DNA from 2 places in the Cupriavidus sp. FW305-3-2-15-C-LB2 genome. Region 2 is predicted to be linked to the other one. Evidence: predicted binding sites of a transcription regulator. Region 2 holds the regulator's gene; the other holds the start of a gene.
What was found. Region 2 encodes sigma-54, which starts transcription at its own class of promoters, with help from an activator protein. Its sites were predicted from a motif close to TGGCANGNAANCTGCTTT; they were not measured.

Region 1 (5,594 bases), on a different contig from region 2:
TCCTCGCAGCGCCACAGGGGCCAGCTGTGACAGCTATGCGGGCAGAGCTCGCGTCCTATTGCGGGCTTGCCGCCCAAGGTTGGCCCATTCCATTAAACGGCCAGGACCCCTTGAACCATAGCTTGTCGCCGACAAACCGGGCCAAACCGGCTTCTTTGCATACGCCTGTGCTGCCATTGGGTGATCGCCAATTCCGCTAGCTGCGACCCCTATATCCGCTAACAACCATATTGGTCCAACCATAATTCGCAGACGATTTCTGCCGTGTTGACGTATGCCACTGTTTGGGACGTATGTTCTTTTGGCTCCCATTGCCCTTCAAAACGGCAAGGTTCCCGCCGGTGCATTCCGCACCATCATCAACGTCGTACTGAGATGGTCCTCCAGGGCCAGTGCCGCGCGCGCATCGGCCCGCTGCAGTGCCGCATCGAAAATGCACTGGTGTTCCACATGCACATCGCGCGGCGGCGTCTCCAACCCGATGCACACACGCCGGTAACGTTCCCCCTGCTGTGACAGCATGCGCAGCACCAGATAGGTCCACGGTGACGCAGCCGCCGAAATCAGCGCTTCGTGGAAGCGCCGGTTGCAAGTCTCCCAGGCAGCGCGATTGGCCATAGACACCGGCTGCTCCCAGGCGGACAGCGCCTCATAGCTCGCTCTGACGCGCTGCTCCCACGCGGCATCGCCGCAGCGTACGGATTCGCGCAGCGCATCGACCTCGATATGGATGCGCAGCCGCGTGATCGCTTCCAGGTCGGCCACGGACATAGGCGTGACGCGGAAGCCCCGTTGCCCCTCGGCGATCACCAAGGCGTCGCTGACCAGCCGCGTCAGCGCTTCGCGCAGCGTGCCCGCGCCCACGCCGTAGACATCCTTCAGTCGCTCGACGCGCAGCTTGGTGCCCGGTGGATAGTGGCCTTCGATGACGTGCTGCCGCAACTGGTAATAGGCATGCTCGCTAAGCGTGCGCGCTTGCCGACCGTCAAGCTCATCTGGCGGAGCGGGGGCGGGAGCGTTGAGAGCAGGAGGAGGAAAAACGGTAGTCATCTCGCTAGCCCTCCGTGTCTTGCTTGCGGTTGAGACGATAGCTGAGCTGCGCGCGGGATAGTCCGAGCAGTCTTGCGGCGGCGGAAAGGTTGCCGTTGGCACGCTCTACCGCTTCATGCAGCAGCGCGCGCTCCAGCCCCTCGATTCCCTCACTGCACCCCTTCAGCTGGTCGAGTAGGGCCTGGCAATCGATCCCCTTGGCGGTCGGCTGGTGGATCTGCCCAGCATGGTCGACGGTGGCGCCCGCCGGCATGCTCAGGCCGGGGAACAGGTCCGTGGCATCGACGGCGCGATTGGGCCGTGCGAGGATGACCGCCCGTTCGATCAGGTTCTCCAGTTCGCGCACGTTGCCCGGCCATTGATACCGGCGCAGCGACTCGCAGGCGTAGTCGGTCAGCGTCGGCACCGGCTTGCCGTGGATCGAAGCAAACCGCTCCAGCATGGTCTGCGCCAGCGGTTCGATGTCCTCGGCACGCTCGCGCAGCGGAGGGATCAGAACCGGGTAGACATTGAGCCGGTAGAAGAGATCGGCGCGGAAGCGGCCTTCTTTGACAGCCTGCTCGAGGTCGCGGTTGGTCGCGGCGATCAGGCGCACGTCGACCTTACGGCTTTGCGTGGCGCCGAGCCGCTCAATTTCACCTTCCTGCAGCACACGCAGCAGCTTGGCCTGGACATCGAGCGGCAACTCGCCGATCTCGTCGAGGAACAAAGTACCGCCGTCGGCGCGCTCAAAACGGCCCGGGCGCGTGGCCTGCAAGCCAGTGAAGGCGCCTTTCTCCGCGCCGAACAGTTCGGACTCGATCAGCGCATGCGGGATGGCGGCGCAGTTTATGGCGACGAAAGGTAGCTCGGCGCGCGGGCTCAGGCTGTGGAGGGCGCGCGCAAAGCGTTCCTTGCCGACACCGGTCTCGCCGGTCAGTAGCACGGTGACGCGGGTGGGGGCCGCGGTCTCCAGCAAGGTGTAGGCGTTGCGAAAGGCGTTGGACCGGCCCACCAGCCTGGTGCGGTCAGCGTCGGGGGCAATTTCCAGGCGCAGCGATTCGACCTCGGTCTGCAGGTCGCGGATGGTGCTGAGCAGCGAACTGGCGTTGAACCACGACGCCATTTCTTCCCCATCCGGCCATTCTTCCACGGGCTTGCCCACGATCATGCAGTGCTCGTCATGCATGCCCGCACACATGGTCTCCTTGAACAGGATGGTGCGGCCCATGAAGGCGCTGGTGTATCCGGTGGCGTAGCCGATCAGCATCCAGCACACCGGCTCCGCCTGAGGGCCGAACGTGCGCTTGTGCACCTCGGCCTCCCAGGAGTGTTCCCAGCGGTATTCGCCGTAGAACTTGCCAGTAGCGGGATCCGCCTCGAAACAGATCGGCGTGACCTGCACCGAGCCCTCCAGCATGTGCAGCTGCGGGCCCACATTGAACATGTCCTGCAGTGATCCGTTTCTGCGAATAACGCGGGCCAGCGCGGCGTCACGCTCGCCGGAGGCAAAGCCCACGCGCGTGAAAAGCCGCCGGGTCTGGGCCGGGCCCACACTCTCCATCAGTTCCTGCCGCAGCGTGCCGAGGGCGGCAGCGTGGACCAGCACCATCCGCTGGCCGGCGAGCCAGATGCGGCCATCGGCGGCAGAAAAGTGGATCGATCGCCGCAGATCGGCGTCGGTGGGCAGCGGGGGCAGGCGAGACTGCGTCATGTCGTCTCCATCGAGATTTTCTATATTTCTGCGGATTGTGGTGGATGCGTAGCGGTAACGCCGCAGCGCTCGCCGGCTTCACCATTTCATCAAAAAGGGCCTTTCGGTACTTGATCAAAAGATAAAAAACCGCGCGGGATCAACGATTTGAAGCGTCCGCATAAGAGCGGTACCAGATCCGGGAGCGTGCTGGTTAACCAGCATTTTGCAGGCGCGCAGCCAACTTTGACTCAGTACTTTCCCTGAATTATCGAGATTTCTGGTCATGGGCTGGCACCGCTGGCACGCCCCCTGCAATGAAAGGGGCACGGAGGCGACATCGACCCATCGACCATGACCCTGCAGACCCCAGCCAACCAACCATTCGATCCCTGCCGCAAGTTCGTCCGGGTCACCGGCCTCAACCCACGCGGATTCGTCGAATTCGAGTTCGCGGTCGGCGGGCCGGAGATGTTCGTCGAACTGACCTTGCCCATTGACGCATTCGACGCGTTCTGCACCACGCAGAACGTCGTCCGGCTGGATGACTCCGGCAGCGACTTCCACCGCGACCCCACGACCCTCAGGAGCAACCCGTGACAATCGAGCTGAAAACCGTCGACATCAAGCCGCTACGGCAGACCTACGCGCATGTGGCGCGGCATATCGGTGGCGACAAGACGGCCTCGCGCTACCAGGAAGGCATGATGGGCGCGCAGCCCGAGACCAACTTCCACTATCGGCCAACCTGGGATCCGGCGCATCAAATCTTCGACGCCTCGCGCTCGGCGATCCGCATGGCGAGCTGGTACGTGCTGAAGGACCCGCGCCAGTACTACTACGCCTCGTGGACCACGGCTCGCGCGCGCCAGCAGGACACGATGGAATCGAACTTCGAATTCGTCGAGTCGCGCCGGATGATCGACCGGATGCCGGCGGAGGTGGCCAAACACGCGCTCGACCTTCTGGTACCGCTGCGCCACGCCGCATGGGGCGCGAACATGAACAACGCGCAGGTCTGCGCACTGGGTTACGGCACCGCCTTCACCGCGGCGGCGATGTTCCACGCGATGGACAACCTTGGCGTTGCGCAATACCTGACGCGCCTGGCGCTGGCCGTGGCCGGTCCTGAGGTACTCGACGCAGGCCGGCACGCCTGGCTCGAACATCCGGCGTGGCAACCGCTGCGCCACTACGTCGAGGACACCTTCGTCGTCGACGACCCGGTAGAACTGTTCGTCGCCCAGAACCTGGCGCTTGACGGCCTGCTTTACCCGCTGATCTACGACCGTTTTGTCGACGAACGGATCGCCCTGGGCGGCGGCTCTGCGATCGCGATGCTGACGGCCTTCATGCCCGAGTGGCACGAGGAGTCGAAGCGCTGGGTCGATGCCGTGGTGAAGACGATGGCGGCCGAGTCCGAAGAGAACAAGGCGCTGCTGGCGCACTGGACCCGCGACTGGGCCGGGCGTGCGTTTGCCGCGCTGCAGCCGGTCGCCGAGCTGGCCTTCCAGAGCCATGCGCCCGAACTACTCGACGCGGTGCGCGAGCAGTTCCAGACCCGGATCTCGAAACTCGGCATCGCGCTTTGATCGCTCCCCTCACTCGCTCTTAAGGAAAACACATGTCCAACGTATTCATCGCCTTCCAGGCCAACGAGGAGTCCCGTCCGGTGGTCGAGGCCATCCTGGCCGACAACCCGGACGCGGTGTTGGTCGAGTCGCCGGGGATGGTCAAGATCGACGCGCCGGGCCACCTGACCATCCGCCGCCAGACCATCGAGGAACTGACCGGCACGCGCTTCGATCTGCAGCAGATCCAGGTCAACCTGATCACGCTGTCCGGCCATATCGAAGAAGACGACGACACCTTCACGCTGAGCTGGAAGCACTGAACGCCCTGCGCAACGCCGCAGCTGCCCCCAACAAAGAAGGAGACACGAAAATGGAAACCCCGACGCTGAAGAAGAAGCTCGGCCTGAAGGAACGCTACGCCGCCATGACCCGCGGCCTGGGCTGGGACACCACCTACCAGCCGATGGACAAGGTTTTCCCCTACGACCGCTATGAGGGCATCAAGATCCACGACTGGGACAAGTGGGTCGACCCGTTCCGCCTGACCATGGACGCGTACTGGAAGTACCAGGGCGAGAAGGAGAAGAAGCTCTACGCCGTGATCGACGCCTTCACGCAGAACAACGCCTTCCTCGGCGTGACCGACGCGCGCTATATCAATGCGCTCAAGCTGTTCGTGCAGGGCGTGACGCCGCTGGAATACCTGGCTCATCGCGGCTTCGCTCACGTCGGCCGCCACTTTACCGGCGAGGGCGCGCGCGTGGCCTGCCAGATGCAGTCGATCGACGAGCTGCGCCACTACCAGACGGAAACCCACGCGCTTTCCACCTACAACAAGTTCTTCAACGGCCTGCATCACTCCAACCACTGGTTCGACCGCGTCTGGTACCTGTCGGTGCCGAAGTCCTTCTTCGAGGACGCCTACTCGGCCGGGCCGTTCGAGTTCCTGACCGCGGTCAGCTTCTCGTTCGAGTACGTGCTGACCAACCTGCTGTTCGTGCCGTTCATGTCGGGCGCCGCCTATAACGGCGACATGTCGACCGTGACCTTCGGCTTCTCGGCCCAGTCCGACGAATCGCGCCACATGACGCTGGGCATCGAGTGCATCAAGTTCCTGCTGGAACAGGATCCCGACAACGTGCCCATCGTGCAGCGCTGGATCGACAAGTGGTTCTGGCGCGGCTACCGGCTGCTGACGCTGGTGGCCATGATGATGGACTACATGCAGCCTAAGCGCGTGATGAGCTGGCGCGAGTCGTGGGAGATGTACGCCGAGCAGAACGGCGGCGCGCTGTTCA
Region 2 (5,594 bases):
GCCGTCGAAGCGGTGCAGGTGATGGAGGCCAACCGCATCAACCAGCTGCTGGTGGTGGATGACGACGGCCGCCTGACCGGCGCGCTGCATATCCACGACCTGACCCGCGCCAAGGTCATCTGAGCGGGCGCGGGCCCGGCACAACCGGCACAACGCCAAGGACACCATGCAGGCACTCCTCGCCTCCCTCAGCGGCATCGTCATGCGGCTGCTGCCGCTGCTGCTGATGGCCTTCGTGGCGGGCAGCACGTTCTGGCTGGTCCAGATCAACTCCCCCAAGGAAGACCCGGCCGCGCAAAGCGCCAAGAAGCATGAGCCCGACTACTTCATGGACCGCTTCTCGGCCACTGAGCTGGCGCCGGACGGCAGCACCAAAATCCGCTTTACCGGCGAGCGCATGGTCCATTTCGAGGATGACCAGACCTACGAGGTGACCCGGCCCGCCATGCGCGCGTATGAGCCGGACCGCCCGCCGGTCACCGCCCGCGCCGATATGGGCCGCATGAACGCCGAGGGTTCGGTGATCGACCTGTACGGCAACGGCTTCGTCATGCGCCAGCAGGGCGTGGACGTGTCCAAGGACCCGCAGCTGACCGCCGCATCCAGTTATTTCCAGCTGCTGGTCAATGACGACATCGTCAAGACCGACAAGCCGGTCAAGCTGACGCGCGGCCCGTCGGTGATGACCGCCAACGGCCTGATCTTCAACAACGTCACGCGCGAAGTACAATTGCTCGGCAATGTACGCGGCACCATCATCACCGGGCCGACCCCTGGCCGCGCGCCGGGGTCCTGAGCCCCGGCCCGGGGGCCGCACCAACCCGCACCAACGTACCCAGACGCCCTCAAGCAACCCTGCCAACATGACTGCTTCCCTGACGACATCGTCCCGTCGACGCACCGCCCCGGCCCTGCTCGCCCTGGCCATGGCCTTCGGCCTGCTGGCCCAGCCCGCCCTGGCCGAGCGCGCGGACCGCGACAAGCCGATGGTGCTGGAGGCGGACAACGCCAGCTATGACGACGTCAAGCAGATCTATACGCTGACCGGCAATGTGGTGCTGACCAAGGGCACCATGATCCTGAAGTCCGACGCCGCCGAACTGCGCACCGATCCCGAGGGCTACCAGTTCGCGGTGGCCACCGCCAAGCCGGGCAAGCAGGCCTACATCCGGCAGAAGCGCGAAGGCGTCGACGAATACATCGACGGCTGGGGCGACCGCATCGAGTACGACGGCAAGCAGGAGTACTCCAAGCTGATCGGCAATGCCCGCATGGCGCGCCTGCAGGGCGCCAAGCAGGTCGACGAGATCCGCGGCGCGGTGCTGACCTACGACAGCCGCAAGGAGTTCTACACGGCTGCCGGCGGCGGTAGCGGCGATGCCGCGGCCGCCAATCCGTCCGGCCGCGTGCGCGCGGTGCTGTCGCCGCGCCAGGACCAGAAGGCCGGCGCCACGGGCAGCGGCGGCTCGCCGCTGGACCTGAAGCCGGCGCCCGCGCCTGCCAACAAACCCTGACGCCTGGCGCCGGCTGCGTGCATCGCATGCGGCCGGCGCCAGAAACGCCTGAACGCCAGACTGTGCCAATGACCGATACCGCAACCATCGCCGACAAGCCTTCCGTCGAAGCCTCCACCGTCCTTGCCGGCGGCAGCACGCTGGTCGTGCGCCACCTGAAGAAACGCTATGGCTCGCGCACGGTGGTCAAGGACGTCTCGCTCGACGTGAAGAGCGGCGAGGTGGTCGGCCTGCTCGGGCCCAACGGCGCGGGCAAGACCACCTCCTTCTACATGATCGTGGGCCTGGTGGCGCTGGACGAAGGCGATATCGTGCTCGACGGCGACCACATCAGCGGCCTGCCGATCCACGAGCGCGCGCGCATGGGGCTGTCGTACCTGCCGCAGGAAGCCTCGGTATTCCGCAAGCTCAACGTCGAAGAGAACATCCGCGCGGTGCTGGAGCTGCAGGTGAGCAACGGCAAGCCGCTGCCCAAGGCCGAGATCGAGCGCCGCCTGGATTCGCTGCTCGACGACCTGCAGATCGCGCACCTGCGCAACAACCCGGCGCTGTCGCTGTCGGGCGGCGAGCGCCGCCGCGTGGAAATCGCGCGCGCGCTGGCGTCGTCGCCGCGCTTCATCCTGCTGGACGAACCCTTCGCCGGCGTGGACCCGATCGCCGTGGGCGAGATCCAGCGCATCGTCAGCTTCCTCAAGGCACGCAATATCGGCGTGCTGATCACCGACCACAACGTGCGCGAGACGCTCGGCATCTGCGACCACGCCTACATCATCAGCGAAGGCACGGTGCTGGCCGCGGGCCAGCCCGAGGAAATCATCGCCAATGACGCAGTGCGGCGCGTCTACCTGGGCGAGAACTTCCGCATGTGATGCAGCGGCCTGCCATGGAGCGGCAGGCTATTCGCGGGCGCACGTGGGCCTGCCACAGCCAGCAGCGATCAGACCGCATAAGCGATAGCAATTTCCGTTCCAACAACGGAAAGATGCGCATAGAATAGGTCGCATGAAACCGTCGCTACAGCTCCGCCTTTCCCAGCATCTGGCCCTGACCCCGCAACTGCAGCAGTCGATCCGGCTGCTGCAGCTTTCCACGCTGGAACTGCAGCAAGAGGTCGAACAGGCACTGACGGAAAACCCTCTGCTCGAACGCGAGAACGACTGGATCGAAAGCCCGCTGCGCGTGGCGGCCGACGGCTCGGTCAACCTGCAGAGCGCACCGGCGCCCGCGCCGGCAGAGCCGCAGGGCAATGGCGAGGCCCGCGCCGACGGCGCGGCTGACGACGACAGCTATGGCGACAGCGGCAACGGCGACGACTATGGCAGCAGCGACTGGAGCCTGGACGACTTTGCCCGCCGCCCCCAGGGCGACGAGGACGAAAAAACGCCGATGCAGCTGCGCGAAGCCGAGCCCACGCTGCGCGAGTACCTGATGGAACAGCTCACGCCGCTGAAGATCTCGGCGCGCGACAAGGGCCTGGCCATCTTCCTGATCGAATCGCTCGACGACGATGGCTACCTGAGCGCATCGCTTGAGGAGATCTGCACGGAGTTGCCGGAAGAACTCGAGTTCGAGATCGAGGAGGTCCACGCCATCCTCACGCTGCTGCAGAGCTTCGACCCGCCCGGCGTGGGCGCGCGCAACGCCGCCGAGTGCCTGGCCCTGCAGTTGCGGCGCCTGACGCACCCGCAGCGCGAACTGGCCCTGAACATCGTGACCAGCCACCTGGAGTTGCTCGCAGTACGCGACTACACGCGGCTGAAGAAGGCGCTGCAGGTGGATGAAGCGGCGCTGAAGTCCGCACACGAACTGATCCGCTCGCTGGCGCCCTACCCCGGCCATGCATACAGCCGCCCGGAGGCGGACTTCGTGGTGCCGGACGTGTTCGTGCGCAAGGGAGGCGGCGGCTGGATCGCGCAGCTCAATCCGGATGTGATGCCGAGGCTGCGCATCAATGACATGTATGCGCAAATCCTGCGTGGCGCAAAGGGTGAGTCCGGCACCGCCGGGCTGCAGCAGAAGCTGCAGGAGGCGCGCTGGCTGATCAAGAACATCCAGCAGAGGTTCGACACAATCCTGCGTGTCTCGCAGGCCATTGTCGAGCGTCAAAAGAACTTTTTCAGCCACGGCGAAATCGCCATGCGCCCCTTGGTTTTGCGGGAGATTGCCGATACACTGGGTTTACACGAGTCAACCATCTCCCGGGTGACGACCAATAAATATATGGCAACGCCGATGGGTACTTTCGAACTGAAGTACTTCTTCGGCAGCCACGTGTCCACCGAAACCGGTGGCGCGGCTTCGTCAACGGCCATCCGCGCCTTGATCAAGCAACTGATAGGAGCCGAAGACCCGAGGAATCCCCTTTCCGACAGTCGCATTGCCGAACTGCTGGGCGAACAAGGCTTCGTTGTCGCACGCCGCACCGTTGCCAAGTATCGCGAAGCCCTGAAGATCCCCGCAGTCAATCTCCGCAAGTCTTTGTAGCCGAGCCCACCGCCTGCCTGGTGAGGCTCTTTCAGAAGGAGAAGCGCTATGAACTTCAAGATCAGTGGACACCACCTGGACATCACGCCCCCTCTGCGTGAGTACGTGGAAACGAAGCTGGAGCGAATCGTCAGGCATTTCGATCAAGTCATTGGCGTTAGTGTGCTGCTCTCTGTCGACAACCATAAAGAAAAGGACCGGCGTCAGTACGCGGAAATCAATCTACATCTCAAGGGCAAGGACATCTTTGTCGAAGCGCATCACGAAGACCTGTATGCAGCGATCGACGCACTCGTCGACAAGCTGGACCGTCAGGTGATCCGCTACAAGGATCGCGTGCAAGGCCACGACCGCGAAGCGGTCAAGTACCAGATGGCCGCAGCGCAAATGCAGCAATGACCGTGCCCGGCAGCCCCGCAGCGGGCTGCTGAATCAGGATTGAACAGGCAAGCCGCGCCAAGAAGCGCGGCTTTTTTGCGCCCTCGCGTTCCCGGTTGCCGCCGGCATGCCGCGCCCGCACTGGCGGCGCGGCCCGGCTGTGGCGCCGGAGCCGATGCTTTTCACCCGAATGAGCAAGGGTGTTCGCAAGCGCTGCGCCAAGGTGTATGCTGCGCCATACAAAGAGAGGGAATCCTGGCCGTGCCCCGCACCGGTGCACCGGCTCCCCGCCGCGGAGGCACCATTGCATCACCATGTATCTTTCTGCACCGGCTTGCCCCGTTGCGCTGCACAATGCGGGAGTAGTCGCTGCTCTATAATGGGCCGGACGCCTCCGGCCAGGCCAACGGCAGGCCGGAGCCAGCCCACTGCCCGGCGGAACGGTCCGCCCGCTAACTGAAATCCTGCGCATCGCCCATGAATCGTTTGGCCAAATTGCTGCCACCCGGCAACATCACCCTCGACGTCAGCGTCACCAGCAAGAAGCGTGTGTTCGAGCAGGCCGGGCTCCTCTTCGAGAACAACCATGGTGTGGCGCGCGCCATCGTGACGGACAACCTGTTCGCGCGCGAGTCGCTTGGATCCACCGGCCTGGGCGCCGGCGTGGCAATCCCGCACGGCCGCATCAAGGGCCTGAAGCAGCCGCTGGCCGCGTTCATGCGCCTGGCCGAACCAATTCCGTTCGAATCGCCCGATGGCAAGCCGGTATCGCTGCTGATCTTCCTGCTGGTGCCCGAACAGGCTACGCAGCAGCACCTGGAAATCCTGTCCGAAATCGCGCAACTGCTTTCCGACCGCGACATGCGTGAAGGGCTGGCCACGCTGCCCACGCCCGATGCCGTCCATCAGTTGCTGATCGCATGGCATCCCTGATCCCCTGATCCCTCAAGCGGGCCGGCACCAGACCGGGCAGGCGCCAAGGCGCTTCGCAAACCGCCCCACCAGTCATACCGCATGGAACTCACCGGCGTCACCTCCCAGTCCATCTTCGACGACAACGCAGCCGACATCAAACTCTCGTGGGTGGCCGGCCTGGAAGGTGCGGATCGCGCCTTCGATGTGGAGTTCGCCCGCGAAGCCACCTCCGCCGCCGACCTGGTGGGCCACCTGAATCTGATCCACCCCAACCGCATCCAGGTGCTCGGCAAGCCCGAGATC

Region 1: the regulator sigma-54 is predicted to act here: its motif matches at 3,024-3,041, upstream of AC3WRR_RS01650 (phenol hydroxylase subunit).

What each region holds. Positions count from the first base shown of each region.
Region 1 is NZ_JBYSZW010000001.1:312,497-318,090, forward strand. Features, by position in the region: gene AC3WRR_RS01640 (GntR family transcriptional regulator) at 319-1,050, opposite strand; gene AC3WRR_RS01645 (sigma 54-interacting transcriptional regulator) at 1,055-2,743, opposite strand; gene AC3WRR_RS01650 (phenol hydroxylase subunit) at 3,077-3,322, shown strand; gene AC3WRR_RS01655 (aromatic/alkene monooxygenase hydroxylase subunit beta) at 3,319-4,314, shown strand; gene AC3WRR_RS01660 (MmoB/DmpM family protein) at 4,347-4,616, shown strand; gene AC3WRR_RS01665 (aromatic/alkene/methane monooxygenase hydroxylase/oxygenase subunit alpha) at 4,667-5,594, shown strand, end outside.
Region 2 is NZ_JBYSZW010000048.1:35,268-40,861, forward strand. Features, by position in the region: gene AC3WRR_RS27580 (KpsF/GutQ family sugar-phosphate isomerase) at 1-123, shown strand, start outside; gene lptC (LPS export ABC transporter periplasmic protein LptC) at 167-796, shown strand; gene lptA (lipopolysaccharide transport periplasmic protein LptA) at 864-1,514, shown strand; gene lptB (LPS export ABC transporter ATP-binding protein) at 1,583-2,383, shown strand; gene AC3WRR_RS27600 (RNA polymerase factor sigma-54) at 2,517-3,998, shown strand; gene hpf (ribosome hibernation-promoting factor, HPF/YfiA family) at 4,047-4,397, shown strand; gene ptsN (PTS IIA-like nitrogen regulatory protein PtsN) at 4,854-5,309, shown strand; gene hprK (HPr(Ser) kinase/phosphatase) at 5,391-5,594, shown strand, end outside.